One region of the Neobacillus camarae genome, then DNA from elsewhere that is predicted to be linked to it. Evidence: a T-box and tRNA genes for the amino acid it is inferred to sense, from the RefSeq annotation. Region 1 holds a T-box; the other regions hold tRNA genes.
The links. A T-box is a leader RNA that pairs with one kind of tRNA and senses whether it is charged. The one in region 1 lies ahead of thrS (threonine--tRNA ligase), so its partner is inferred to be a tRNA-Thr.

Region 1 (9,552 bases):
ATGCCGTCATTGACAATACTGGGTCAATGGAAACCTCCAAACAACAGCTGATAACAATATTAGAGGGCTGGGGAATTAAATAAATCCAGTTAAAAAAAGAGGGCACTCCCTCTTTTTTTTGTTGGTAAAGTTTCTGAAAAATAAAACTTTTTTATAAATGTGCCTTTTATTCATCGCAATGGAACTTGAATGTGTTATACTAAAAGTAATATAAAGTGTTAAAAGTATAACACTAATTCGGAAGGGGCTGTACAATGAAGGCGCGAGTTGCAATAAATGGTTTTGGGAGAATTGGGCGGATGGTTTTCCGACAGGCAGTACTTGAAAAAAACCTTGATGTTATAGCCATCAACGCAAGCTATCCGTCGGAAACGTTAGCTCACTTGATTAAATATGATACCATCCATGGAAGGTTCCAAGGTGAAGTCATTCCTTTAGATAATGAGTTACTGGTGAATGGACGACGGGTGAAATTATTAAATGAGCGTGACCCTATGCAGCTGCCATGGCGGGAGCTAGGAGTTGATATTGTAATAGAAGCGACAGGAAAGTTTAATTCCAGAGAAAAAGCGATGCTGCATCTCGATGCAGGCGCCAAAAAGGTCATCCTTACAGCACCGGGAAAAAATGAGGATGTAACGATTGTGATGGGTGTAAACGAAGATGTACTGAATATTGAACAGCATAGCATTATTTCCAATGCGTCTTGTACGACCAACTGCCTGGCACCAGTTGCCAAGGTACTGGATGACAGGTTTGGGATTGAAAGCGGCCTAATGACAACGATCCATTCCTATACCAATGATCAAAAAAATATTGATAACCCGCATAAAGATTTACGCAGGGCACGCGCCTGCGGTCAATCCATCATTCCAACCACTACCGGTGCGGCAAAAGCCATCTCCCTTGTCCTTCCGCAACTAAAGGGAAAATTGCACGGCATTGCATTAAGGGTACCAACCCCGAATGTGTCATTGGTTGATTTAGTGGTCGATTTGAAGCAGGATGTAACGATCGAGCAAGTGAATCAAGCATTTACCGAGGCCAAGAACGGTCCATTAAAAGGAATTTTGGACATTACCATGGATCCGCTCGTTTCGGTCGATTTTAATACAAATGATTACTCGGCGGTCATAGACGGCCTTTCTACCATGGTCATGGGGACAAGAAAAGTGAAAGTGTTAGCTTGGTATGACAATGAATGGGGTTATTCTTCCCGTGTGGTCGACTTAACCTTGCATGTTGGTGAGGCAATGGCCAAAACATCCAAGGTGAAGGCTGGATAAAGGAAAAGCATGAGTGTGGCTGCTGGTGGTAATGTTAAGGAAAAAACATAGTTCTTAAATTGATGGCTCTGTTAACGAAAGGTTGATTTTTTGTGATTGGAGCGGATAAGTTCGATTCCTGCGGGGGTACGGGGCTGGGGAGACCCCGCAGGCGCTTCAAGTGCCCGAGCAGGCTCCTCTGCACACTCGCTGGTTCGCTGAGCTTCTTTCGCTACAATCAACAGTCAAATTTAACAGAGCTAAACTAATAGATGATATGATATAATATTGACATTAAGGGGTGTATAATTGACACCTCTTTTTATATTATTAGGAATATGTTATACATTAAAATATATTTAAAAAGTATTGGAGGAGATACGATGGCCAATTTGTTTATCCGGTATAAGAGGTCGATTGAAACCTCGGACAGGCAATCCGATGAATCTTTGAAAACGCATTATTATAAAACAAGACTGAACCAAATGATGGACACGGTAGAAAAGCTGTTTAAAGAAGATGCGGATTGCCAAATTAAAACCGTGTCAAAAGAACATGGCGAAATTGCTGTTGACGTAAAAAAACCATTTCCGTGCTTTCTCATAGCTACTGTTATTCAATCAAAGCCGCTCGAAACTGCGGTCGATTTTCATATTTCAACTGAAAAAATCTCGCTGACCGGGGCCCATCCCGCCTTGAAAAAGCGGATTAACGCCTACTATGACCGGCTTAATAAGTTACATACCGAAATAAAACCCAATAAAAACTAAATAGCTTCTACTTGTGTATCGATATTCTTTTATATAAGATAATAGTAGGATTTTGTTGTATATGGATCGGATTTGTTTAGATTTGGAGTTGAGTTGCCGATGAAATGCCCTTCATGTCAGCATTATGGTACACGTGTACTGGATTCCCGACCGGTAGATGAAGGACGAGCCACAAGAAGAAGACGTGAGTGTGAAGAATGCGGCTATCGCTTTACTACTTTTGAAAAAATCGAAGAGATTCCTTTGATTGTGGTCAAAAAAGAAGGGACCAGGGAGGAATTCAGCCGCGATAAAATCCTTCGCGGATTGATTAAAGCTTGTGAGAAGCGGCCTGTTGCCCTCAAGGAATTAGAGGATATTACCCATGGTGTCGAAAAGGATTTACGCAGTCAAGGGATTTCTGAGATTAAAAGCGAAGCCATTGGTGAGATGGTCATGGACAGACTGGCAAAAGTGGATGAGGTAGCTTACGTGCGCTTTGCTTCTGTATACCGTCAATTTAAGGATATTAATGTTTTTATTGATGAATTAAAGGAATTGATTAAGAAAGAGAAATCCTAGAGCCAAGAGGTTTTTGGCTCTTTTTACCATTATAATGAAAGGTCGGAAAAACATGGCGCAGCATTGGCAGGAAATTCTTCCTATCGACCGTTATATTGTAACAGCTAATGGGCTGCTGCATGATTATGACCGAAAAGTTTTGACAATGTTGTATCAGCCGTTAATTGGCTCAGCCTGTCATAGTCTGTATATGACCCTTTGGGCAGAGCTTGAGGAAAATCGGCTTTGGTCGGAATCCTCTACCCATCACTTATTAATGAATCTTTTGGATATGAATTTAAAGGATATTTACCAGGCACGGCTAAAGCTGGAAGGAATCGGGCTGTTAAAATCCTACGTTAAAGTAAAGGAAGAAGAACGTTCATTTATTTATGAACTGGTGCCTCCTTTAAATCCTGAACAGTTTTTTCTCGATGGAATGCTAAATATATATCTATACCGTAAAATCGGAAAAAAACATTTTGCTCGGCTGAAGCGGTTTTTCTCCGATCAGGGGCTACCAAACGAACAAGGGTATCAGGATGTAACAAAGGCTTTTCAAGATGTGTTTGCTTCAGGGACACCCGCAAATCTACAATATCTGCAGGATTTATCCGAAGAGTTGGACAGTGAAGAGTCAGAACGGTTTATCGGCCGGCACGACCAGAAGGGAATTACGCTTGAGGGGTATACTTTTGACTTTGACTTGCTGCTGGCCGGATTGCACGAATCTCTGGTGCCAAGGAAAGCCATTAACCAAAAGGTAAAAGAGGTTATTAGCAAACTGGCGTTTCTCTATCAAATTGATGCCATTCAGATGAAAAAATTCATTATGGACGCGCTTGATGAGCATGATGAGATTGATGTGGAGCAACTGCGAAAAGCAGCCCGAAATTGGTACCAATTTGAAAATTACGATCAGCTTCCAAGCCTGATTGAGCGAACCCAGCCGGAGGCCCATAAACAGCAGAGTGAGAAGCCCAAAACAAAGGACGAACAATTGGTTCTTTATTTTGAAACGGTATCGCCCTTAAAGGTTTTAAGGGATTTATCCGTCGGCGGCGAACCTTCAGCTTCTGAAATTAAAATTGTAGAAGAAGTGATGATTAACCAAAAGCTCTTACCGGGTGTTATTAACGTCCTCATTTGGTATGTCATGCTGATAAACGATATGAAATTTACGAAGGCGTATGTGGAGACCATTGCCAGCCAATGGGCCAGGAAACAATTAAGGACCGTTAAGGAAGCCATGGAATTTGCCAGAACGCAACACAAAAACAAAAATACGAAAACTTCCGGGAAATCTTCCAATAGAAAACCGACCCGGACTGAATTTCTCCCTGACTGGTTTAATGAAGAACAGCCAGCTAAAGTGGAAAATAAGCGGGGAGAGGAGAATGTCTCCGATTTGGAAGCTAAAAAACGGGAAATAGAAGAAATGCTAAAGGCATTTGATGATTAGGATGGTGAAGTATGGAAAGAATTAACCAAACATTAAAGCGGTTAGCCTCTAGCGACAATTTCCAAAAACGGTACGAAAAAATCCGCCAGGAAACTTTATCACATCCTGACATCAGGGCATTTATTCAAAAGAATCAAGAACAGATTTCGGAAGAAACAATTGAAAAAAGCTTAAACAAGCTCTATGAGTACATCAACCAGAGCAAGGAATGTGATAAATGTGAAAGCTTGGATGGCTGCATCAATATGATGAAGGGCTATCAGCCGGAGCTCGTTTTAACAAGAAACAGCATTGATGTAACCTATGAGCGTTGTCCGCGAAAAGTATTGGATGATGAACGGCGGAAAAACGAAAAACTGATTAAAAGCCTTCATGTTCCAAGGGATATTATTAGCGCCACGTTCGAAGACTTGGAACATGATGCCGAACGGATTGATGCGGTTCAAAAAGCGGCTCTGTTCCTAAACAATTACGACCAAGGCAAGCCAACAAAGGGCCTTTACTTTTACGGGAAGTTTGGGGTTGGAAAGTCTTATCTGCTTGGTGCGATTGCCAACAGGCTGGCGAAAAAACAAATCTCTTCTATGATTGTGTATGTACCTGAGCTGCTGCGTGAAATGAAAAGTGCGATTGCAGATTCAACGTTGAATGAAAAGATTGAAGCGTTAAAAAAAGAGCCGATTTTAATGCTGGATGACATTGGGGCCGAAGCAGTTTCGAGCTGGACGAGGGATGAGGTTTTAGGCCCAATTCTCCAGTATCGGATGCTGGAGAAACTGCCGACGTTTTTCACTTCAAACTTTGATTTTCAAGGTCTCGAGCATCATTTAGCCCATTCTCAACGGGGCGAAGAGGAAAAAGTCAAAGCCCGCCGGATTATGGAACGGATACGGGCACTAAGTGAACCGGTATTAGTGGCAGGTCCTAACCGGAGGACCTAATTGAATTCTTAATGTTTCTGAGGGCGGCCTATCTAAGGCTGTCCTCTTTTTTATGGAATCGACTATTCTGGCAACTTCTATTTTGGCCAAGTTCCCCATATATATTAAAAACAGATATTTGGTAAAAGGGGGGGTTTGGTTGGTAGAAATCATCTTCCAAAATAAAATAGATGCCATCAAATGCTATGACCACTTTTGTAAATGCTTTAAGCAAGTTCCGGACCTTATGGATAATCTTCTTTTAGAAGATCGATATAAAGTAAAAATTCAGGACCTTCCAGTTGCAGAGGACATTATGGAACTCGTGAAGACGGGGTTTTATCAATTTATCACCTTCGTAAAACGGGATGATTGGTTTCAGGAAATAATAAGCGAACAATTTTATTTTAAAGAAGCCGAAGAGCAGCAACAAATTATGGAAATCCTTTATTCTATCCTTGAGGGCCAGCGCGAGGACTTGTCTATGTTTATCAAGGATAAGAATGAAGATCCAAAAATTAAAGAGGCGATTGACCATATATTTAAGGACCAAGTGACGTTTTCTTTCGACTCATTTGTGAAGTTTCGCCTGCGTTCCTATCTTCAGCACCTGGAGAGATATGTGGAAATTTCGATTGATGAATATAAAATGGAACAGGAATATCAAATGTTTGTTCAGATGCTAAGGGATTTTTTAGCTGACCGTGAGCCCAAAGCGGATGTCCTTCATTTATTGCTCGATGAGGAAATTACGTTTTACAACCAGCAGCTGAAAGAAATAAAAAGGAGCGAATTGACAAAAATGATTGACCGAAAACTGCTGGTGAATCATCCAATTTATGTCGATTCGGCTACGATTGCTCCATTGCTGTCACTTGCCCCAACCTCAATTTTCCTTTATACAAGGGACAAAGAAGCCCCGCTGGTCCGGACAATCAAGAATATTTTTGAAGAGAGGGTGATTATTAAATCCTACCAATCCCTTCGCAGCTTGGGGGATATTGACCTGGACGCGGATGCTGCTGAAAATCATGGCTCCTACCGAAATAAAAACAAACAATATAGGCGTGATATCCTTGATTTTTAAATTTAAACTGATTATAATAACCTACATAGCAAGAAAAGAGGATGCACTTGGTCAGCGTAGTATGGCCAGGAGTTGGCCTATTTTCAAAGAATAATGATAGCAACAAGTTATGATAAGGACAACAGCGTTTTTTTACGGATTATAGAGAGGGAGGTCCAGGCTGCAAGCCTCCTATCACGGAAAAGATGTTTACCGCCTTTAAACTTCAGCAGTGAACTCTTCTGATGGAAGAAAGTAATTGTTGACGGTCTCAGCCGTTACCTGACCTAAAGTCATTTTTTATCCTGGTGATGGAAAATGAAAACTTGGGTGGAACCACGTGTTAATTCAAACTCGTCCCTTTCTTGAGGGACGGGTTTTTTATTTTTTTAAAGGAGGAGAAAGATATGGAAGACGTTGTAAAAATTACGTTTCCTGATGGAGCAGTGAAGGAGTTTCCTAAGGGAACAAAAACAGAAGATGTCGCCGCATCGATTAGCCCGGGCCTTAAGAAAAAGGCAATTGCCGGTAAATTAAACGGTAATCTAGTTGACCTTCGCCGTCCGCTATTTGAAGACGGTTCAATAGAGATTGTGACTCCGGAGTCTAAGGACGCACTAGAGGTATTGCGCCATAGTACGGCCCATTTGATGGCCCAGGCAGTTAAACGGCTTTACCCTAATACCAAGCTGGGGGTTGGTCCTGTCATTGAAGGCGGTTTTTATTATGACATGGATCTGGAGGAATCATTAGCTCCGGAAGACCTGCCAAAGATTGAAAAAGAAATGGCAAAAATTGTGAATGAAAATCTGGAGATTGTCCGTAAAGAGGTTAGCCGTGAGGAAGCCGTTGAGTTATACAAAGAAGTCGGCGATCCTTATAAGGTAGAACTGGTCGAGGCGATTCCAGCAGGAGAAACAGTCACCATTTATGAACAAGGTGAATTCTTTGACCTTTGCCGCGGTGTCCATGTCCCATCGACAGGCAAAATTAAAGAATTTAAATTATTAAGCATTGCCGGAGCTTACTGGCGCGGCGACAGCGATAATAAAATGCTTCAGCGCGTCTATGGAACGGCCTTTTTCAAAAAAGAGGATTTGGCTGAGCATCTCCGCATCCTCGAAGAAGCAAAAGAGCGTGACCACCGGAAACTGGGCAAAGAGTTAAACTTATTTACCAATAACCCAAAAATCGGCCAGGGGCTGCCGCTTTGGCTGCCTAAAGGCGCAACGATCCGCCGCATCGTGGAACGATATATTGTCGATAAAGAAATTAGCTTGGGCTATGACCATGTCTATACGCCTATCATGGCCAATGTCGAGCTTTATAAGACTTCCGGCCACTGGGATCACTACCATGAAGACATGTTCCCTGTGATGGATATGGATAACGAGCAATTGGTGCTTCGTCCGATGAACTGCCCGCATCACATGATGGTATACAAAAACGCTATTCACAGCTATCGTGAACTGCCAATCCGGATTGCTGAGCTAGGCACGATGCACCGCTATGAAATGTCCGGAGCCTTATCCGGCCTGCAGCGTGTCCGCGGCATGACGTTAAATGATGCCCATATCTTCGTCCGTCCGGATCAAATTAAGGAAGAATTCCAACGTGTTGTTAATTTGATTTTGGATGTATATAAAGATTTTGATATCAAGGATTATTCCTTCCGGTTATCCTACAGGGACCCGCAGGATACAGAAAAATACTTTGACGATGATGCCATGTGGGAAAAAGCACAAAGCATGTTAAAAGAAGCGATGGATGACCTTGGTCTTGACTATTTCGAAGCCGAAGGGGAAGCTGCCTTCTACGGACCTAAGCTGGATGTTCAAGTCAGAACAGCGCTTGGAAAAGACGAAACGCTGTCGACTGTCCAATTGGACTTCTTGCTGCCAGAACGCTTTGACTTAACTTATGTTGGAGAAGACGGCAAACAGCATCGTCCAGTTGTTGTCCACCGCGGCGTTGTATCCACAATGGAGCGGTTTGTTGCCTACCTGATTGAAGAGTATAAAGGCGCATTCCCAACTTGGCTGGCACCAGTGCAAGCTCAAGTGATTCCTGTATCTCCTGATGCGCATTATGACTATGCAAGGAAGGTTCAAGAGCAACTGAAAGCACAAGGTTTCCGTGTCGAATTGGATGGCCGTGATGAAAAAATCGGCTATAAAATCCGAGAAGCGCAGATGCAAAAAATTCCATATATGCTGGTGGTCGGTGACAAAGAGATGGCGGAAAATGCTGTCAACGTCCGTAAATACGGTGAGCAAAAATCCGAAACGATAGCCTTTGAAGAGTTTCTTGCCGCGCTTAAAGCAAAAGTTCAACACAATTAATGAGCAACTGAGGGTCGAAGCCGGCCCTCAGTTGTTTTTTGAATAAGGTATTGAATAATTTATCGTTTTTTGTTACAATAATTTTCGTTGTCATCAAAGAAAAGTTTATTTGACATCTTCTCTTTGCTTGTGTTATAGTTACAAAGGTATGAAAATTGAATACTAAGTTTTGGGAAAGAAGGAGCGCCCGCTTCTCACCTGATTTGACGCGTTTCGCAGTTGACAGGTATTACGTGGACTTAAATAGTTACTTAAACTATGTTTCGTAAAGTGTGGGTGTTATCATCCACACTTTTTTAATGGCTTCTCTGCTGGAACTTATGATTCTGTTATTTTTAAAAATGGTTCATGAATCAGGTTTTGCAGGGCGAATTCTTGTCCCTGGCAAAAGTATTCTTGATGTAAAACCTTGGAGGTGGCTAACTATTAGCAAAGACATGTTGTTAAATGAGGGCATTCGCGCTCGTGAAGTTCGCTTGATTGATCAAAACGGGGAACAATTAGGAATCAAACCCAAAAACGAAGCGCTGGAAATTGCCGGACGAGTGAATCTTGATTTAGTGCTGGTTGCACCAAATGCAAAACCTCCGGTAGCCCGGATAATGGATTATGGTAAGTTTAAGTTCGAGCAGCAAAAGAAGGATAAAGAAGCTCGCAAGAACCAAAAAATCATCACTACGAAAGAAGTTCGCCTAAGCCCAACCATTGATGAGCATGACTTTAATACAAAGCTGCGCAATGCCATTAAATTCTTGGAAAAGGGCGATAAGGTAAAAGCCTCAATCCGCTTCAAGGGCCGGGCGATTACCCATAAAGAAATCGGTCAAAAAGTATTAGACCGTTTTGCTAGTGAGTGCAAAGAAGTAGCAACTATTGAGTCTCATCCGAAAATGGATGGCCGCAGTATGTTCCTAGTCTTAGCACCGAAAATTGAAAAGTAATAAGGAGGATACCCCAATGCCAAAAATGAAAACACACCGCGGCGCTGCAAAGCGTTTCAAAAAAACTGGATCTGGTCAACTAAAGCGTGACCACGCTTATACAAGCCACTTGTTTGCTAACAAATCAACTAAAGCAAAGCGTAAGCTTCGCAAGTCTGGCCTTGTTTCAAAAGGCGATTTCAAACGCATTCGTCAATTGCTAACTAACGTTAAATAATATCGGAAAGATTTATAGGAGGGAAAATA
Region 2 (9,552 bases), on a different contig from region 1:
TGGGTGATGGCGTGCCTTTTGTAGAATGAACCGGCGAGTTACGATTGCATGCGAGGTTAAGTTGATGAGACGGAGCCGCAGCGAAAGCGAGTCTTAAGTAGGGCGAAATAGTATGCAGTCGTAGACCCGAAACCAGGTGATCTACCCATGTCCAGGGTGAAGTCCAGGTAACACTGGATGGAGGCCCGAACCGACGCACGTTGAAAAGTGCGCGGATGAGGTGTGGGTAGCGGAGAAATTCCAATCGAACTTGGAGATAGCTGGTTCTCTCCGAAATAGCTTTAGGGCTAGCCTCACGAAGTTAGAGTCTTGGAGGTAGAGCACTGTTTGGACTAGGGGCCCCCATCGGGTTACCGAATTCAGACAAACTCCGAATGCCAAAGACTTATCCGTGGGAGTCAGACTGCGAGTGATAAGATCCGTAGTCAAAAGGGAAACAGCCCAGACCACCAGCTAAGGTCCCAAAGTATACGTTAAGTGGAAAAGGATGTGGAGTTGCTTAGACAACCAGGATGTTGGCTTAGAAGCAGCCACCATTTAAAGAGTGCGTAATAGCTCACTGGTCGAGTGACTCTGCGCCGAAAATGTACCGGGGCTAAACGTATCACCGAAGCTGTGGATTGACATCTTCGATGTCAGTGGTAGGAGAGCGTTCTAAGGGCGTTGAAGCTAGACCGTAAGGACTGGTGGAGCGCTTAGAAGTGAGAATGCCGGTATGAGTAGCGAAAGATGAGTGAGAATCTCATCCACCGTATGCCTAAGGTTTCCTGAGGAAGGCTCGTCCGCTCAGGGTTAGTCGGGACCTAAGCCGAGGCCGAAAGGCGTAGGCGATGGACAACAGGTTGATATTCCTGTACCACCTCTTTATCGTTTGAGTGATGGGGGGACGCAGGAGGATAGGGTAAGCGCACTGCTGGTTATGTGCGTCTAAGCAGTTAGGCTGGTGAATAGGAAAATCCGTTCACCGTAAGGCTCAAGCTGTGACAGCGAGGGAAATAGAGTACCGAAGTTCCTGATTCCACACTGCCAAGAAAAGCCTCTAGCGAGATAAAAGGTGCCCGTACCGCAAACCGACACAGGTAGGCGAGGAGAGAATCCTAAGGTGAGCGAGAGAACTCTCGTTAAGGAACTCGGCAAAATGACCCCGTAACTTCGGGAGAAGGGGTGCTTACTGGGGTGAATAGCCTCGGTAAGCCGCAGTGAATAGGCCCAGGCGACTGTTTAGCAAAAACACAGGTCTCTGCGAAGCCGCAAGGCGAAGTATAGGGGCTGACGCCTGCCCGGTGCTGGAAGGTTAAGAGGAGGGGTTAGCTGCAAAGCGAAGCTCTGAATCGAAGCCCCAGTAAACGGCGGCCGTAACTATAACGGTCCTAAGGTAGCGAAATTCCTTGTCGGGTAAGTTCCGACCCGCACGAAAGGCGTAACGATCTGGGCACTGTCTCAACGAGAGACTCGGTGAAATTATAGTACCTGTGAAGATGCAGGTTACCCGCGACAGGACGGAAAGACCCCATGGAGCTTTACTGTAGCCTGATATTGAATTTTGGTACAGCTTGTACAGGATAGGTAGGAGCCTGAGAAGCCGGAGCGCCAGCTTCGGTGGAGGCGTCGGTGGGATACTACCCTGGCTGTATTGAAATTCTAACCCGCATCCCTTATCGGGATGGGAGACAGTGTCAGGTGGGCAGTTTGACTGGGGCGGTCGCCTCCTAAAGAGTAACGGAGGCGCCCAAAGGTTCCCTCAGAATGGTTGGAAATCATTCGCAGAGTGTAAAGGCACAAGGGAGCTTGACTGCGAGACCTACAAGTCGAGCAGGGACGAAAGTCGGGCTTAGTGATCCGGTGGTTCCGCATGGAAGGGCCATCGCTCAACGGATAAAAGCTACCCTGGGGATAACAGGCTTATCTCCCCCAAGAGTCCACATCGACGGGGAGGTTTGGCACCTCGATGTCGGCTCATCGCATCCTGGGGCTGTAGTCGGTCCCAAGGGTTGGGCTGTTCGCCCATTAAAGCGGTACGCGAGCTGGGTTCAGAACGTCGTGAGACAGTTCGGTCCCTATCCGTCGTGGGCGCAGGAAATTTGAGAGGAGCTGTCCTTAGTACGAGAGGACCGGGATGGACGCACCGCTGGTGTACCAGTTGTCTTGCCAAAGGCATCGCTGGGTAGCTATGTGCGGACGGGATAAGTGCTGAAAGCATCTAAGCATGAAGCCCCCCTCAAGATGAGATTTCCCATAGCGTCAAGCTAGTAAGATCCCTGAAAGATGATCAGGTTGATAGGTCAGGGGTGGAAGCACGGTGACGTGTGGAGCTGACTGATACTAATCGATCGAGGACTTAACCAAGTCATATTTAAAAATGCGAACTCGTTTTACAAAGGTTTCTTTGGTTATCCAGTTTTGAGGGAATGATGAAATATTAAAATTTCCTCTTGCAAAATATAAAAAAGACATTATAATAAATTAGTGTCGAATAGATGGTCTGGCAGCAATGGCGAGAAAGTCACACCCGTTCCCATACCGAACACGGAAGTTAAGCTTCTCAGCGCCGATGGTAGTTGGGGCGAAAGCCCCTGTGAGAGTAGGACGTTGCCAGGCTTTTAATATGGAGGATTAGCTCAGCTGGGAGAGCATCTGCCTTACAAGCAGAGGGTCGGCGGTTCGATCCCGTCATCCTCCACCATATTATGCCGGTTTAGCTCAATTGGTAGAGCAACTGACTTGTAATCAGTAGGTTGGGGGTTCAAGTCCTCTAGCCGGCACCACTTTTTTGAGCCATTAGCTCAGTCGGTAGAGCATCTGACTTTTAATCAGAGGGTCGAAGGTTCGAGTCCTTCATGGCTCACCATTTAAATGAAATATGCGGGTGTGGCGGAATTGGCAGACGCACCAGACTTAGGATCTGGCGCCGCAAGGCGTGGGGGTTCGACTCCCTTCACCCGCACCATTTGATTGTTATATGCGGAAGTAGTTCAGTGGTAGAACACCACCTTGCCAAGGTGGGGGTCGCGGGTTCGAATCCCGTCTTCCGCTCCATTAGTGCCGGGGTGGCGGAACTGGCAGACGCACAGGACTTAAAATCCTGCGGTAGGTGACTACCGTACCGGTTCGATTCCGGTCCTCGGCACCATTTAATAATGCGCCCGTAGCTCAATTGGATAGAGCGTCTGACTACGGATCAGAAGGTTATGGGTTCGACTCCTTTCGGGCGCGCCATATCGGGAAATAGCTCAGCTTGGTAGAGCACTTGGTTTGGGACCAAGGGGTCGCAGGTTCGAATCCTGTTTTCCCGACCATTAATATAAGATGGGGCCTTAGCTCAGCTGGGAGAGCGCCTGCTTTGCACGCAGGAGGTCAGCGGTTCGATCCCGCTAGGCTCCACCATAATTATGTACAATATTTTGGCGGTGTAGCTCAGCTGGCTAGAGCGTACGGTTCATACCCGTAAGGTCGGGGGTTCGATCCCCTCCGCCGCTACCAATATTAATTGGACCTTTAGCTCAGCTGGTTAGAGCAGACGGCTCATAACCGTCCGGTCGTAGGTTCGAGTCCTACAAGGTCCACCAGTAGTCTTATTATAGTACGGAGGAATACCCAAGTTCGGCTGAAGGGATCGGTCTTGAAAACCGACAGGCGGGTTAAACCGCGCGGGGGTTCGAATCCCTCTTCCTCCTCCATGTTACTTTTTAAGAGCATGGACAAACTAAATATTTTATTATCGCGGGGTGGAGCAGTCCGGTAGCTCGTCGGGCTCATAACCCGAAGGTCGCAGGTTCAAATCCTGCCCCCGCAATTCGGTCTGGTAGTTCAGTTGGTTAGAATGCCTGCCTGTCACGCAGGAGGTCGCGGGTTCGAGTCCCGTCCAGACCGCCACTTATGGCTCAGTAGCTCAGTCGGTAGAGCAAAGGACTGAAAATCCTTGTGTCGGCGGTTCGATTCCGTCCTGAGCCACCTTTAATATTATTTTTTAAAAATAGTATGGCGGTTGTGGTGAAGTGGTTAACACACCAGATTGTGGCTCTGGCATTCGTGGGTTCGATTCCCATCAATCGCCCTTTATTAAATTACTCTATTTGCGGGTGTAGTTTAGTGGTAAAACCACAGCCTTCCAAGCTGTTGTTGTGGGTTCGATTCCCATCACCCGCTCCAATCTATGGGCCTATAGCTCAGCTGGTTAGAGCGCACGCCTGATAAGCGTGAGGTCGATGGTTCAAGTCCATTTAGGCCCACCATTTTATATTATTCCGCAGTAGCTCAGTGGTAGAGCTATCGGCTGTTAACCGATCGGTCGTAGGTTCGAGTCCTACCTGCGGAGCCATATAGAGAAGTACCCAAGTGGCTCAAGGGGCTCCCCTGCTAAGGGAGTAGGTCGCGTAAGCGGCGCGAGGGTTCGAATCCCTTCTTCTCTGTTATTGGCCCCTTGGTCAAGCGGTTAAGACACCGCCCTTTCACGGCGGTAACACGGGTTCGAATCCCGTAGGGGTCATACAAAAAAGCTGATGACAATTAGTCATCAGCTTTTTTTGTCGTTTAAGAACAAAAGCAGCCAGTGGAAATGGAGATATGTCTCCAAACGACCGATAAGGTGAAATAAGAGTAACCAGGGTAAATAGAAATGGCTCCAAACGAACCAGAATGGGAATAAAAAGTAGCTATGGTAAATTGGGACGACTCCAAACTACCGAGGAGGTGAAAAGTCAGCAGCCAGGGTAAATAGGAGCAGTTCTAAACAATCGTGTCACAGGACTAGCAGAGAGCAAAAATATATCGAATTATGAAAGCCCTTCCACATAATAATCTCCAATCTCCCCCCAAAATTAGTATCACTGTAAAAATATCTGACATAATATTTGGCTTTTCGTAAGTACATCTTACATAAAAAGTTTGTTGTCTTTTGTCGCTTTGAGTTGTGAAAAATATCATATCTTATCGAAAAAGTTGAAAGTTTGTCGCAATATGAGTTCTGTTACGGACTCTTGTCAGAAAAGATAAAAAAGTATTTCGAGTATTATAATAACTTTCCACTTATAATTGAAACTTGTAAAACATATCTTCAATGGGAATGAGGAAAGTCATGATAGTAAATACATTATTTCCAACGGACTATCAATTGCATTTATTTCATGAGGGAAACTTATTTCAAAGTCATCACCTTTTTGGTGCCCATGTTTTTAAAGATTCCACTCAAACCCGGACACGTTTTTGTGTTTGGGCCCCGAACGCACTTGAAGTAAGGCTGGTCGGCGATTTTAATCATTGGAATGGTAAAGGGCATAAATTAAAAAAAGTGAATGATGAAGGAGTATGGGTTCTTGTCATTAATCAAGACCTGGAAGGATGTATTTATAAGTATGAGATACTCACGCAAACGAACGAAATACTCCTGAAGGCCGACCCGTTTGCCTTTTACTCCGAATTAAGACCCAATACGGCCTCCATTGTATATACATTGGATGAATTTCATTGGAATGACCAAGATTGGATGGAACGCAAGCTCAGGAAAAATTATCTATCGGAGCCTGCTGTCATTTATGAAGTCCACATCGGATCTTGGTTGAAAAAACAAGATGGGGAGTTTCTGACCTATCGGGAACTTGCTGCAGAACTAATTCCCTATGTAACCGAGCATGGATTTACCCATATTGAATTATTGCCGATTGTTGAGCATCCCCTTGACGATTCATGGGGATATCAAGGAACTGGCTATTTTTCCGTAACATCCAGGTACGGAACCCCAGATGACTTTCAATATTTTGTGGACGAATGTCATAAACATAAAGTAGGGGTCATCCTTGATTGGGTACCGGGTCATTTCTGCAAGGATGCGCATGGGCTCTATCAATTCGATGGTACGCACCTTTATTCCTATACCCATCATGGCGACAGAGAAAATTTGGTATGGGGGACAGCAAACTTTGACCTTGGAAAGGGAGAAGTGCAAAGCTTTCTCATATCAAACGCGATCTATTGGATGGATTATTTCCATGTTGACGGTTTTAGGATGGATGCTGTGGCCAATATCATCTACTGGCCTAACAGTAAGGGATTAAAGGAGAAAAATCCTTTCGGGATAGAATTTTTAAAAAAGCTGAACAAAGAGATCCATGACCACACCCCTTCTGTTTTAATGATTGGTGAGGATTCAACGGACTTTCCTAACGTGACTGGACCTGTCCAGTATGGGGGCTTGGGATTTGATTATAAATGGAATATGGGCTGGATGAACGATATTTTGGTGTATATGGAAACACCTCCCTATGCACGCCACTCTGTCCATTCAAAGGTTACTTTTTCACTTTTATATGCGTTTTCAGAAAATTTTATGCTCCCCTTTTCACATGATGAAGTCGTACACGGAAAGAAGTCACTGCTAGATAAGATGCCAGGGGATTACTGGGAAAAATTCGCCCAATATCGGCTCCTGCTGGGTTATATGTTCTCGCATCCAGGAAAAAAACTGTTATTCATGGGGTTTGAACTGGGGCAGTTTGCCGAATGGAAGGATAAAGAGCAACTGGATTGGGTCTTATTAGATTATGACATGCACCGTAAATTGAATGATTATGTGAAGGTTTTAATTAAGTTATATAAACGCTCCAAGGCATTATATGAATTGGATTATTTATGGGACGGTTTTGAATGGATTGATGTTGATAACAAAGAACAATCCATATTTTCATTTGTTCGTAAAGGGAAAAAAGATGAAGACAGTTTAATTGTTGTCTGTAATTTTACGGGAGTCAGCTACCCGGAATACAATATCGGTGTATCGCTCGCAGGCGAGTACAGGGAAATCTTTAATAGTGATAGCGAAGAATATGGGGGATCTGGAGTGGTGAACAAAAAAACGATTGCCTCTTTGGAGCAGCCATTTCACGGGAAACCATTTTCTATCAACGTAAGCATGGGACCATTCAGTTTTCTGTTATTAAGGCCTGTTAAAAAACGAAAGGAGAGGAAAGGGAATGGAAAAGAAAAAGTGCGTAGCCATGCTGTTGGCAGGGGGAAAAGGAAGTAGACTTAATATCTTGACCAGAGACCTTGCAAAACCGGCTGTTCCCTTTGGGGGCAAGTATAGGATCATTGACTTTACGTTAAGCAACTGTTCAAATTCAGGGCTTGATACGGTAGGAGTTTTGACACAATATCAGCCGCTTTTGTTAAATTCATATATTGGCATTGGCAGTACTTGGGATCTGGATCGTAAAAATGGCGGGGTTACTGTATTGCCTCCATATAGTGAGTCATCTGAAGTAAAGTGGTATACAGGGACTGCCAGTGCCATATACCAAAACCTGAACTATCTCAAGCAATATCAGCCTGACTACGTTCTCATACTCTCAGGAGATCATATATACAAGATGAATTATGAGACAATGCTGGAATACCACATTGAAAAAAAGGCAGATGTCACAATATCCCTCATAGAAGTTCCTTGGATGGAAGCGAGCCGATTCGGCATTATGAACACAAATGAAGAGATGAGAATCACAGAATTTGAGGAGAAACCCGCAAATCCGAAAAATAATTTGGCTTCCATGGGGATTTATATATTCAGCTGGAATATATTAAAGGAATATTTGGAAATGGATGCGAGAAACCCGGATTCAAGTCATGATTTTGGTAAAGACGTGATTCCATCATTATTGGATCAAAATAAAAAATTGTTTGCTTATCCGTTCAAGGGCTATTGGAAGGATGTTGGCACCGTACAAAGCCTATGGGAAGCCAATATGGATCTATTGAACGAAGATTGTGAATTGGACTTGTTTGACCCTTCTTGGAAAATTTATTCTGTCAATCCCAACCAGCCTCCACAATACATTTCACCAAATGCGATTGTATCGGAATCTCTAATCAATGAAGGATGTACGATTGACGGGGAAATTGACCATTCTGTCCTCTTTCAAGGGGTCGTTGTGGGAAAGGGTTCACTTATTAAAGATTCGGTCATTATGCCTGATTCCATAATTGGGAAAAATTGCTACATTGAAAAAGCGATTGTACCTTGTGATGTAACGATACCGGACGGGACGGTCGTACGTTCCCTTGATGATGAAATTATTTTAGTAACAAATGAATTGTTAAGCGAATTGCAACTGAAAGCATAGCAGCAGTATTAGAATTTTACAGTTGAAACAGGGGAAGAGGCCCTGACCAAATACAGGGGGAATCTGGAGATGAAAAGAAGGCTGTTGGGAATTATTGATGCTACAAGCTATCACGAGGATTTGGAGGAATTGTTAACACACCGGTCTTTGGCTGCACTGCCATTTTCCGGGCGGTACCGGGTAATTGACTTTGTTTTATCCAGTATGGTGAATTCAGGTATCAGAAGTGTTGCAATCTTCCCAAAAATGCAGTATCGGTCATTAATGGACCATTTGGGTTCAGGAAAAAATTGGGATTTGAACCGAAAACGAGATGGTTTATTCTTTTTTCCATCACCGATTGTGGATAACCATGAAAACCGAATCGGTTCATTCGACCTTTTTGCTGCCAATATGGATTACTTTTATCGCAGTACACAAGAGTATGCAATAATTTCCAACTGTTATACTATTTTTAATATGAATTTTAAACCGATTCTTGAATCGCACGTCCATTCTGGTTGTGACATTACAGAAGTCCACCATAAGGACGGCGGCTCGATGGAAATCTATTTAGTGAAAACCTCCTTTCTAACGGACCTTATTCAAAATAGAACTAATACAGGTTATTCGTGCATGAAGGATGTTGTCCGTGATCCTCAAAGTAATTATAAGATTTGCCATTATCTATATGAAGGCTATGCTGTCATGATTGATTCTATTGAAAATTACTTTCAAACAAGCATGAACCTGCTGCAGCCTGAAGTATGGAAAAAATTATTTTTAAAAGACCAGCCGATCTTAACAAAGGTCAAAGATGAGCCACCTACCAAGTATTTAAAGGGCTCATTCGTCAAGAACTCCATGGTTGCGAATGGCTGCCAGATTAGTGGCACGGTGGAAAACAGTATTATCGCTCGTGGGGTTAAAATTGGAAAAGGTACGGTTATCCGAAACAGTATCATCATGCAAAAGTGTGTGATCGAGGAAAATTGCCACTTGGATGGGGTTATTTTGGATAAAGATGTTAAGGTTGAAGCAGGATCTCATCTTTTCGGGACGGCCCAGTCACCGTTTGTTGTCCGAAAAGGGACGAAACAAGGAGCGTTGATGAATTCGTGAAGGTACTATTTGCAGTTTCAGAATGCCAGCCATTTGCAAAATCTGGGGGACTTGCCGATGTGGCAGGTTCTCTGCCAAAAGAACTGAATAAATTGGGTTCAGATGTAAGAGTAATTCTTCCGAAATACGGCACCATTGCGGAGGAATATAAAAATAAAATGGTAAAAGTGAAGGAATTCACAGTGCCGGTGGGCTGGAGAAATCAGTATTGCGGTATTGAGGAGCTCACCCATCAAGGGGTTACCTATTATTTTGTCGATAATGAATATTACTTTAAACGGAACCGTTTGTATGGCTTTTTTGATGACGGAGAGCGTTTTGCTTATTTCAATCGTGCAGT
Region 3 (9,552 bases), on a different contig from region 1:
TACGTGCCAGCAGCCGCGCAGGTAATACGTAGGTGGCAAGCGTTGTCCGGAATATTGGGCGTAAGCGCGCGCAGGCGGTCTTTTAAGTCTGATGTGAAAGCCCACGGCTCAACCGTGGAGGGTCATTGGAAACTGGGGGACTTGAGTGCAGAAGAGGAAAGCGGAATTCCACGTGTAGCGGTAAATGCGTAGAGATGTGGAGGAACACCAGTGGCGAAGGCGGCTTTCTGGTCTGTAACTGACGCTGAGGCGCGAAAGCGTGGGGAGCAAACAGGATTAGATACCCTGGTAGTCCACGCCGTAAACGATGAGTGCTAAGTGTTAGAGGGTTTCCGCCCTTTAGTGCTGCAGCTAACGCATTAAGCACTCCGCCTTGGGGAGTACGGCCGCAAGGCTGAAACTCAAAGGAATTGACGGGGGCCCGCACAAGCGGTGGAGCATGTGGTTTAATTCGAAGCAACGCGAAGAACCTTTACCAGGTCTTGACATCCTCTGACACTCCTAGAGATAGGAATTTTCCCTTCGGGGGACAGAGTGACAGGTGGTGCATGGTTGGTTGTCGTCAGCTCGTGTCGTGAGATGTTGGGTTAAGTCCCGCAACGAGCGCAACCCTGATTAGTTGCCAGCATTCAGTTGGGCACTCTAATCTGACTGCCGGTGACAAACTGAGGAAGGTGGGGATGACGTCAAATCATCATGCCCCTTAAGAGACCTGGGCTACACACGTGCTACAATGGATGGTACAAAGGGCAGCGAAGCCGCGAGGTGAAGCCAAGCCAATCCCATAAAACCATTCTCAGTTCGGATTGCAGGCTGCAACTCGCCTGCATGAAGCCGGAATCGCTAGTAATCGCGGATCAGCATGCCGCGGTGAATACGTTCCCGGGCCTTGTACACACCGCCTGTCACACCACGAGAGTTTGTAACACCCGAAGTCGGCAACCGTAAGGAGCCAGCCGCCTAAGGTGGGACAGATGATTGGGGTGAAGTCGTAACAAGGTAGCCGTATCGGAAGGTGCGGCTGGATCACCTCCTTCTAAGGAATATGCAGTCCTTACGGACTGATAAGACGTTGACCTATTTGTTTGTTTAGTTTTGAGAGAGCAATTTCAATCAAATCGTTCTTTGAAAACTGGATAATCGTAATATAGAAGAAACCAAGTAAAACCGAGTAATCGCCATTTTAGGTTTTAAACCATTTTAGGTTAAGTTAGAAAGGGCACACGGTGAATGCCTTGGCACTAGGAGCCGATGAAGGACGGTACTAACACCGATATGCTTCGGGGAGCTGTAAGTAAGCTTTGATCCGGAGATTTCCGAATGGGGAAACCCGTTGTCCGTAATGGGGCAGCATCTTTACCTGAATCCATAGGGTATTGAAGGCATACCCGGGGAACTGAAACATCTAAGTACCCGGAGGAAGAGAAAGCAAACGCGATTCCCTGAGTAGCGGCGAGCGAAACGGGAACAGCCCAAACCGAAAGGCTTGCCTTTCGGGGTTGTAGGACACTCAACATGGAGTTACAAAGGAACGGGGTAGATGCAGGTCTGGAAAGGCCAGCCATAGAAGGTAACAGCCCTGTAGTTGAAACTTCGTTCCCTCCTGAGTGGATCCTGAGTACGGCCGGACACGTGAAATCCGGTCGGAAGCAGGGAGGACCATCTCCCAAGGCTAAATACTCCCTAGTGACCGATAGTGAACCAGTACCGTGAGGGAAAGGTGAAAAGCACCCCGGAAGGGGAGTGAAAGAGATCCTGAAACCGTGTGCCTACAAGTAGTCAGAGCCCGTTTATGGGTGATGGCGTGCCTTTTGTAGAATGAACCGGCGAGTTACGATTGCATGCGAGGTTAAGCTGATGAGACGGAGCCGCAGCGAAAGCGAGTCTTAAGTAGGGCGAAATAGTATGCAGTCGTAGACCCGAAACCAGGTGATCTACCCATGTCCAGGGTGAAGTCCAGGTAACACTGGATGGAGGCCTGAACCGACGCACGTTGAAAAGTGCGCGGATGAGGTGTGGGTAGCGGAGAAATTCCAATCGAACTTGGAGATATTGGTCTTCCCGAAATAGCTTTAGGCTAGCCTCACGATAGTCAAGAGTCTTGAGGTAGAGCACTGTTTGGACTAGGGGCCCCATCGGGTTACCGAATTCAGACAAACTCCGAATGCCAAAGACTTATCCGTGGGAGTCAGACTGCGAGTGATAAGATCCGTAGTCAAAAGGGAAACAGCCCAGACCACCAGCTAAGGTCCCAAAGTATACGTTAAGTGGAAAAGGATGTGGAGTTGCTTAGACAACCAGGATGTTGGCTTAGAAGCAGCCACCATTTAAAGAGTGCAATAGCTCACTGGTCGAGTGACTCTGCGCCGAAAATGTACTGGGGCTAAACGTATCACCGAAGCTGTGGATTGACATCTTCGATGTCAGTGGTAGGAGAGCGTTCTATGGGGGCATTGAAGCTAGACCGTAAGGACTGGTGGAGCGCTAGAAGTGAGAATGCCGGTATGAGTAGCGAAAGATGAGTGAGAATCTCATCCACCGAATGCCTAAGGTTTCCTGAGGAAGGCTCGTCCGCTCAGGGTTAGTCGGGACCTAAGCCGAGGCCGAAAGGCGTAGGCGATGGACAACAGGTTGATATTCCTGTACCACCTCTTTATCGTTTGAGTGATGGGGGGACGCAGGAGGATAGGGTAAGCGCACTGCTGGTTATGTGCGTCTAAGCAGTTAGGCTGGTGAATAGGAAAATCCGTTCACCGTAAGGCTCAAGCTGTGACAGCGAGGGAAATAGAGTACCGGAGTTCCTGATTCCACACTGCCAAGAAAAGCCTCTAGCGAGATAAAAGGTGCCCGTACCGCAAACCGACAGGTAGGCGAGGAGAGAATCCTAAGGTGAGCGAGAGAACTCTCGTTAAGGAACTCGGCAAAATGACCCCGTAACTTCGAGAAGGGGTGCTTACTGGGGTGAATAGCCTCGGTAAGCCGCAGTGAATAGGCCCAGGCGACTGTTTAGCAAAAACACAGGTCTCTGCGAAGCCGCAAGGCGAAGTATAGGGGCTGACGCCTGCCCGGTGCTGGAAGGTTAAGAGGAGGGGTTAGCTGCAAAGCGAAGCTCTGAATCGAAGCCCCAGTAAACGGCGGCCGTAACTATAACGGTCCTAAGGTAGTGAAATTCCTTGTCGGGTAAGCTCCGACCCGCACGCAGGCGTAACGATCTGGGCACTGTCTCAACGAGAGACTCGGTGAAATTATAGTACCTGTGAAGATGCAGGTTACCCGCGACAGGACGGAAAGACCCCATGGAGCTTTACTGTAGCCTGATATTGAATTTTGCGGCCAGCTTGTACAGGATAGTAGGAGCCTGAGAAGCCGGAGCGCCAGCTTCGGTGGAGGCGTCGGTGGGATACTACCCTGGCTGTATTGAAATTCTAACCCGCATCCCTTATCGGGATGGGAGACAGTGTCAGGTGGGCAGTTTGACTGGGGCGGTCGCCTCCTAAAGAGTAACGGAGGCGCCCAAAGGTTCCCTCAGAATCGGTTGGAAATCATTCGCAGAGTGTAAAGGCACAAGGGTTTGACTGCGAGACCTACAAGTCGAGCAGGGACGAAAGTCGGGCTTAGTGATCCGGTGGTTCCGCATGGAAGGGCCATCGCTCAACGGATAAAAGCTACCCTGGGGATAACAGGCTTATCTCCCCCAAGAGTCCACATCGACGGGGAGGTTTGGCACCTCGATGTCGGCTCATCGCATCCTGGGGCTGTAGTCGGTCCCAAGGGGTTGGGCTGTTCGCCCATTAAAGCGGTACGCGAGCTGGGTTCAGAACGTCGTGAGACAGCTCGGTCCCTATCCGTCGTGGGCGCAGGAAATTTGAGAGGAGCTGTCCTAGTACGAGAGGACCGGGATGGACGCACCGCTGGTGTACCAGTTGTCTTGCCAAAGGCATCGCTGGGTAGCTATGTGCGGACGGGATAAGTGCTGAAAGCATCTAAGCATGAAGCCCCCCTCAAGATGAGATTTCCCATAGCGTCAAGCTAGTAAGATCCCTGAAAGATGATCAGGTTGATAGGTCAGGGGTGGAAGCACGGTGACGTGTGGAGCTGACTGATACTAATCGATCGAGGACTTAACCAAGTCATATTTGAAAATGCAAACTCGTTTTACCAAAGTTTCTTCTGATTACCCAGTTTTGAGAGAATGATCTCTCAAGCAAAATAGTCTGGCAGCAATGGCGAGAAGGTCACACCCGTTCCCATCCCGAACACGGAAGTTAAGCTTCTCAGCGCCGATGGTAGTTGGGACGCAAGTCCCTGTGAGAGTAGGACGTTGCCAGGCTAAGCCCCTTTTTGGGGCTATTATTTTGCAGAAATTATATTCAGGCCCCTTGGTCAAGCGGTTAAGACACCGCCCTTTCACGGCGGTAACACGGGTTCGAATCCCGTAGGGGTCACCATTTTTGGAGGATTAGCTCAGCTGGGAGAGCATCTGCCTTACAAGCAGAGGGTCGGCGGTTCGATCCCGTCATCCTCCACCATATTATGCCGGTTTAGCTCAATTGGTAGAGCAACTGACTTGTAATCAGTAGGTTGGGGGTTCAAGTCCTCTAGCCGGCACCATTTATTTTTTGCTTTTTATTGAGCCATTAGCTCAGTCGGTAGAGCATCTGACTTTTAATCAGAGGGTCGAAGGTTCGAGTCCTTCATGGCTCACCATATCTTTTTCACTAGCAAATAACGTTCAATATTGCGGGTGTGGCGGAATTGGCAGACGCACCAGACTTAGGATCTGGCGCCGCAAGGCGTGGGGGTTCGACTCCCTTCACCCGCACCAAAGTTTTTTGCAATAGCAAAATAATTTACTATAATGCGGAAGTAGTTCAGTGGTAGAACACCACCTTGCCAAGGTGGGGGTCGCGGGTTCGAATCCCGTCTTCCGCTCCATAGTTGCCGGGGTGGCGGAACTGGCAGACGCACAGGACTTAAAATCCTGCGGTAGGTGACTACCGTACCGGTTCGATTCCGGTCCTCGGCACCACTTAAGAAAATTGTGCGCCCGTAGCTCAATTGGATAGAGCGTTTGACTACGGATCAAAAGGTTATGGGTTCGACTCCTTTCGGGCGCGCCATTATAACGGGAAGTAGCTCAGCTTGGTAGAGCACTTGGTTTGGGACCAAGGGGTCGCAGGTTCGAATCCTGTCTTCCCGACCAGTCGAGAGTTAATATTAATAAACATGGGGTCTTAGCTCAGCTGGGAGAGCGCCTGCTTTGCACGCAGGAGGTCAGGGGTTCGATCCCCCTAGACTCCATTTATATTAATTAAGAAAATGGCGGTGCAGCTCAGCTGGTTAGAGCAGACGGCTCATAACCGTCCGGTCGTAGGTTCGAGTCCTACATCGTCCATTTTATTTACACGGAGGAATACCCAAGTCTGGCTGAAGGGATCGGTCTTGAAAACCGACAGGCGGGTCATACCGCGCGGGGGTTCGAATCCCTCTTCCTCCTCCATAAAAACACAATTATTATTATCGCGGGGTGGAGCAGTCCGGTAGCTCGTCGGGCTCATAACCCGAAGGTCGCAGGTTCAAATCCTGCCCCCGCAATTGGTCTGGTAGTTCAGTTGGTTAGAATGCCTGCCTGTCACGCAGGAGGTCGCGGGTTCGAGTCCCGTCCGGACCGCCATTTTATCCCAGTAGGTAAACCTGCTGTTGATATAGATATATTCTTTGTGTGGCTCAGTAGCTCAGTCGGTAGAGCAAAGGACTGAAAACGCCCCAGTCAGCGGGTTGATTTCCGTCTGAGCCTTTTTTTAAGTATGCTTTTAAAATGTGAGGGTGCGGCAAGTTACAAGAATGCGGACTGTAAACCGCTCCGGTTCGGCGGACCGAAATCCGCCCCCGCCATATTATTTTGGGTATAGTTTGTGTGAACGAAGGTCTCCAAAACCTTTGGTGTGGGTTCAATTCCTACTACCCCTGCCAGATAAAAGAATATGGCGGTTGTGGCGAAGTGGTTAACGCATCGGATTGTGGTTCCGACATTCGTGGGTTCGATTCCCATCAGCCGCCCCATTTTTTTATAAATTATTGGGCTATAGCCAAGCGGTAAGGCATCGCACTTTGACTGCGACATTCGTTGGTTCGAATCCAGCTAGCCCAGCCATTCTTAAGGCAGCATAGCCAAGTGGTAAGGCAGAGGTCTGCAAAACCTTTATCCCCGGTTCAAATCCGGGTGTTGCCTCCAAAAATGCGGGTGTAGTTTAGTGGTAAAACCTCAGCCTTCCAAGCTGATGTTGTGAGTTCGATTCTCATCACCCGCTCCAATATGGGCCTATAGCTCAGCTGGTTAGAGCGCACGCCTGATAAGCGTGAGGTCGATGGTTCGAGTCCATTTAGGCCCACCATAATAATTTATTTTTGTTCCGCAGTAGCTCAGTGGTAGAGCAATCGGCTGTTAACCGATCGGTCGTAGGTTCGAATCCTACCTGCGGAGCCATTTTTATATGGGGAAGTACTCAAGAGGCTGAAGAGGAGCCCCTGCTAAGGGTGTAGGTCGGGTAACCGGCGCGAGGGTTCAAATCCTTCCTCCTCCGCCATTGATATATGCGCCTATAGCTCAGCTGGATAGAGCATACGCCTTCTAAGCGTATGGCCAGAGGTTTGAATCCTATAAGGCATGTAAAAAAAGTTAAAAGTTATAATAACGCTTAAATTAGCGTTTTTTTTTATCGACAAAAAGGGAATCTGAATTTGGTTCCCCAAAAAAAGATTGTGAAGGATTATACCAAAACTAGTGGGTGAATTAGTTGAACAAGTATAGGTTATTTTGTCCACATTTGACCACTAAACATATATAAAGCTATTATTTCTAGGCTCTATTAGAAAGAAAAAAAGCCCTGTAAATCAGGCTTTTAGTAAATCTATTTATTTTAGGTTGCTTCATATTAGGTATAAAAATAAAAGAGCGTAAGAAATACGGTCTTAAAGACGCTCGTCGTGCACCTCAGTTCTCAAAAACGTTAATTATCAACATTTCGAAGGCTCTCAACCGTTCTGGTTGGGGGTCTTTTTTGTTGATGACAACTGCTTTGACCACATTTTTACCCCGTAAATATCTTTTGTATTGATCTTTTAATTTTTGCTTAATCCGCTACTTATATTTAAAATCCACAATAAGCTGTTGCTTACTGTAACCCCATTGATCAAGTTATCAAGCACAACCGGCGTTATACTCTAAGATTTCCCTCCTCAATCCTCCAAATAGTCATGTGAGTAACGTCAGCTAAAAGCCCCAACTTGGCAGCCAAAAGATTTTTCTCTTCATGCATAAAAATTTTACTTTAACCAGTGTATTATTATTGATAAATATTTGGTAACAGGACTAAAATTATACATATCATATAGAACATGGGGCTAATTAATAAATGGATTTATTAGAAGTATTGAGATTATACAAAAAGGAGACTGATAAAATAGCAGATCAAGAAAGTAAAATTCCAGGCCTTCCAATAGTGACGGGTTTTTGGACACGCTTGATTGTTTCATTCCTTTCTGGTGTTTTTGTTAGTGTCTTGATTGAAACTATTTTTCATATCGATTTCGAACAAAAATATGGGGGTTATGGTTTATTAGGCATGGTGACAATTCCAGCCGCAATAATTTATGCCTTTTGGACCCTAAAGGTTAGTAAAAGAAAAATGGAAATGCAAAAGAAAATACAAATTGAAGAGACAAAACTTGAAAAAATTAAACTTGAATGTCAAAACAACATGAAATCAATAGGAGTTGTTCCTGAATATTATCATTATCGTGAGGCAATTAACTCGTTTATTCATTACATAGAATCCATGCAAGCAAGCACTCTCCAAGAATGCATCAGGCTTTATAACGAAAATTTACGTCATTTAGAGTCTATGGCCGTAATGGAAGCTATAAATAATAATATAGACTACCTTGAAGATAGATTAAGCAGTATCGAAACTGATGTTAGTGATACAAATTACCGTCTAAGGCATTAAAACAAGTTTGAATCTTTTCAAATACAAGAGGTTGCATGGTTGCACTTAGCCCGCAACAATGAAGAATACAAAGGTTTATTTTAAAACAAATTCTGATATAAATAGCTCATGAAAAGAAGTGAAAATATCCACCATTCCTCCTACTCTAGTACCTATAGAAACCAGAAGTTAAATTCGAATAATATAATGAATTTCTTTTAGTACAAGCTTTTTTAGATTGAATATTTAGATAAACGAATGAATGAGGAGGAACGCCAAGTTGGATTTTTTTGATACTAATATAGATCAATACGCTGCCATTAAGGTGATTGGTGTTGGCGGCGGGGGAAACAACGCCGTAAACCGAATGATTGAGGCCGGAGTCGGCGGAGTAGAATTTATCGCTGCTAATACAGATGCACAAGCCCTTAAACAATCAAGTGCAGAAATCAAAATGCAAATCGGCGCCACATTAACAAGAGGTTTAGGAGCAGGGGCAAATCCGGAAATAGGTAAAAGGGCTGTGGAAGAAAGTAAACGGCAGATTGAAGAAGTACTAACGGGAGCCGACATGGTTTTCGTTACAGCCGGAATGGGCGGGGGAACAGGAACAGGCGCCGCTCCTGCCATTGCCAAAATCGCCCGTAATATTGGCGCCCTGACCATTGGGGTTGTCACACGTCCATTCAAGTTCGAAGGCCATAAGCGTGCGGCAAATGCGCTTAAAGGAATTAACGATATGAGGGATGCTGTAGACACCTTAATTATTATTCCCAATGACCGCCTATTAGACATAGTTGATAAAAAAACACCGATGGTACAGGCCTTTCATGAAGCAGATAATGTGCTGAGACAAGGTGTTCAAGGGATTTCTGATTTGATTGCTGTTCCAGGGTTAATCAATCTTGACTTTGCCGATGTGAAAACGGTTATGTCGCATAAAGGAACAGCCCTGATGGGTATTGGTGTGGCAAAAGGTGATAATCGTGCAGTCGAAGCTGCCAAAAAAGCCCTAAATAGTCCTTTATTAGAAACCTCGATTACTGGAGCCCAAGGCGTGATTATGAATATAACCGGAGGCCGCAATTTAAGTTTATTTGAGGTACAGGAGGCAGCTGAAATCGTTTCTTCCGCTTGTCATGAGGATTTAAATATGATTTTTGGTTCCGTTATTAATGATAACTTAAAAGAGGAAATCATCGTAACGGTCATTGCTACAGGATTCAATGAGCATCAGGCTGTACCATCACAAACCCCTTCTGACCCATCGAAGGAAGAGATGTCTGAACCGAAGGAACAGCATACACAAGAGGAACGGGAAATCAAAAGACAACGGGTTCCAGAATATGACCGGGACTCAACGCAATCGGAAGAACCTTTTGATATACCAGCGTTTTTACGTAGGAAAAGAAGAGAATTTTAATAATAGACCGGCGTTTCATAGGCCCTCAATCTTTTTGGATGATTGATTGGGGTCTTTTTTGTGCTTTTCATCTTACTCTAGCTGAGTATACGACTATCATTGTCTCTGCCAGGTGCAGCTCTATATGCTTTTGACATTTCG

Region 2: it encodes a tRNA-Thr, which carries the amino acid that the T-box ahead of thrS (threonine--tRNA ligase) is inferred to sense. The anticodon was not compared.
Region 3: it encodes a tRNA-Thr, which carries the amino acid that the T-box ahead of thrS (threonine--tRNA ligase) is inferred to sense. The anticodon was not compared.

Annotation. Positions count from the first base shown of each region.
Region 1 is NZ_JBUCKX010000003.1:1,157,932-1,167,483, reverse strand. Features, by position in the region: gene coaE (dephospho-CoA kinase) at 1-83, shown strand, start outside; gene ACY8D0_RS21160 (glyceraldehyde-3-phosphate dehydrogenase) at 255-1,286, shown strand; gene ACY8D0_RS21155 (hypothetical protein) at 1,649-2,035, shown strand; gene nrdR (transcriptional regulator NrdR) at 2,135-2,596, shown strand; gene ACY8D0_RS21145 (replication initiation and membrane attachment family protein) at 2,649-4,037, shown strand; gene dnaI (primosomal protein DnaI) at 4,049-4,978, shown strand; gene ACY8D0_RS21135 (putative sporulation protein YtxC) at 5,118-6,044, shown strand; T-box leader at 6,145-6,388, shown strand; gene thrS (threonine--tRNA ligase) at 6,431-8,365, shown strand; ribosomal protein L20 leader region at 8,535-8,669, shown strand; gene infC (translation initiation factor IF-3) at 8,803-9,306, shown strand; gene rpmI (50S ribosomal protein L35) at 9,323-9,523, shown strand.
Region 2 is NZ_JBUCKX010000002.1:1,458,447-1,467,998, forward strand. Features, by position in the region: rRNA gene ACY8D0_RS14590 (23S ribosomal RNA) at 1-2,346, shown strand, start outside; rRNA gene rrf (5S ribosomal RNA) at 2,482-2,598, shown strand; tRNA gene ACY8D0_RS14600 (tRNA-Val) at 2,608-2,683, shown strand; tRNA gene ACY8D0_RS14605 (tRNA-Thr) at 2,690-2,765, shown strand; tRNA gene ACY8D0_RS14610 (tRNA-Lys) at 2,773-2,848, shown strand; tRNA gene ACY8D0_RS14615 (tRNA-Leu) at 2,863-2,947, shown strand; tRNA gene ACY8D0_RS14620 (tRNA-Gly) at 2,962-3,036, shown strand; tRNA gene ACY8D0_RS14625 (tRNA-Leu) at 3,042-3,130, shown strand; tRNA gene ACY8D0_RS14630 (tRNA-Arg) at 3,140-3,216, shown strand; tRNA gene ACY8D0_RS14635 (tRNA-Pro) at 3,220-3,296, shown strand; tRNA gene ACY8D0_RS14640 (tRNA-Ala) at 3,309-3,384, shown strand; tRNA gene ACY8D0_RS14645 (tRNA-Met) at 3,404-3,480, shown strand; tRNA gene ACY8D0_RS14650 (tRNA-Ile) at 3,490-3,566, shown strand; tRNA gene ACY8D0_RS14655 (tRNA-Ser) at 3,585-3,677, shown strand; tRNA gene ACY8D0_RS14660 (tRNA-Met) at 3,720-3,793, shown strand; tRNA gene ACY8D0_RS14665 (tRNA-Asp) at 3,797-3,873, shown strand; tRNA gene ACY8D0_RS14670 (tRNA-Phe) at 3,879-3,951, shown strand; tRNA gene ACY8D0_RS14675 (tRNA-His) at 3,982-4,054, shown strand; tRNA gene ACY8D0_RS14680 (tRNA-Gly) at 4,076-4,149, shown strand; tRNA gene ACY8D0_RS14685 (tRNA-Ile) at 4,156-4,232, shown strand; tRNA gene ACY8D0_RS14690 (tRNA-Asn) at 4,244-4,318, shown strand; tRNA gene ACY8D0_RS14695 (tRNA-Ser) at 4,322-4,409, shown strand; tRNA gene ACY8D0_RS14700 (tRNA-Glu) at 4,415-4,486, shown strand; gene glgB (1,4-alpha-glucan branching protein GlgB) at 5,075-7,018, shown strand; gene ACY8D0_RS14710 (glucose-1-phosphate adenylyltransferase) at 6,966-8,111, shown strand; gene ACY8D0_RS14715 (GlgC family sugar phosphate nucleotidyltransferase) at 8,181-9,212, shown strand; gene glgA (glycogen synthase GlgA) at 9,209-9,552, shown strand, end outside.
Region 3 is NZ_JBUCKX010000004.1:62,012-71,563, forward strand. Features, by position in the region: rRNA gene ACY8D0_RS21580 (16S ribosomal RNA) at 1-1,037, shown strand, start outside; rRNA gene ACY8D0_RS21585 (23S ribosomal RNA) at 1,204-4,129, shown strand; rRNA gene rrf (5S ribosomal RNA) at 4,214-4,330, shown strand; tRNA gene ACY8D0_RS21595 (tRNA-Glu) at 4,374-4,448, shown strand; tRNA gene ACY8D0_RS21600 (tRNA-Val) at 4,454-4,529, shown strand; tRNA gene ACY8D0_RS21605 (tRNA-Thr) at 4,536-4,611, shown strand; tRNA gene ACY8D0_RS21610 (tRNA-Lys) at 4,632-4,707, shown strand; tRNA gene ACY8D0_RS21615 (tRNA-Leu) at 4,741-4,825, shown strand; tRNA gene ACY8D0_RS21620 (tRNA-Gly) at 4,861-4,935, shown strand; tRNA gene ACY8D0_RS21625 (tRNA-Leu) at 4,941-5,029, shown strand; tRNA gene ACY8D0_RS21630 (tRNA-Arg) at 5,044-5,120, shown strand; tRNA gene ACY8D0_RS21635 (tRNA-Pro) at 5,127-5,203, shown strand; tRNA gene ACY8D0_RS21640 (tRNA-Ala) at 5,229-5,301, shown strand; tRNA gene ACY8D0_RS21645 (tRNA-Ile) at 5,330-5,395, shown strand; tRNA gene ACY8D0_RS21650 (tRNA-Ser) at 5,408-5,500, shown strand; tRNA gene ACY8D0_RS21655 (tRNA-Met) at 5,522-5,595, shown strand; tRNA gene ACY8D0_RS21660 (tRNA-Asp) at 5,598-5,674, shown strand; tRNA gene ACY8D0_RS21665 (tRNA-His) at 5,988-6,063, shown strand; tRNA gene ACY8D0_RS21670 (tRNA-Gln) at 6,080-6,154, shown strand; tRNA gene ACY8D0_RS21675 (tRNA-Cys) at 6,162-6,235, shown strand; tRNA gene ACY8D0_RS21680 (tRNA-Gly) at 6,241-6,314, shown strand; tRNA gene ACY8D0_RS21685 (tRNA-Ile) at 6,319-6,395, shown strand; tRNA gene ACY8D0_RS21690 (tRNA-Asn) at 6,413-6,487, shown strand; tRNA gene ACY8D0_RS21695 (tRNA-Ser) at 6,497-6,587, shown strand; tRNA gene ACY8D0_RS21700 (tRNA-Arg) at 6,599-6,668, shown strand; gene ACY8D0_RS21705 (hypothetical protein) at 7,416-8,009, shown strand; gene ftsZ (cell division protein FtsZ) at 8,269-9,411, shown strand; gene ACY8D0_RS21715 (MFS transporter) at 9,532-9,552, opposite strand, start outside.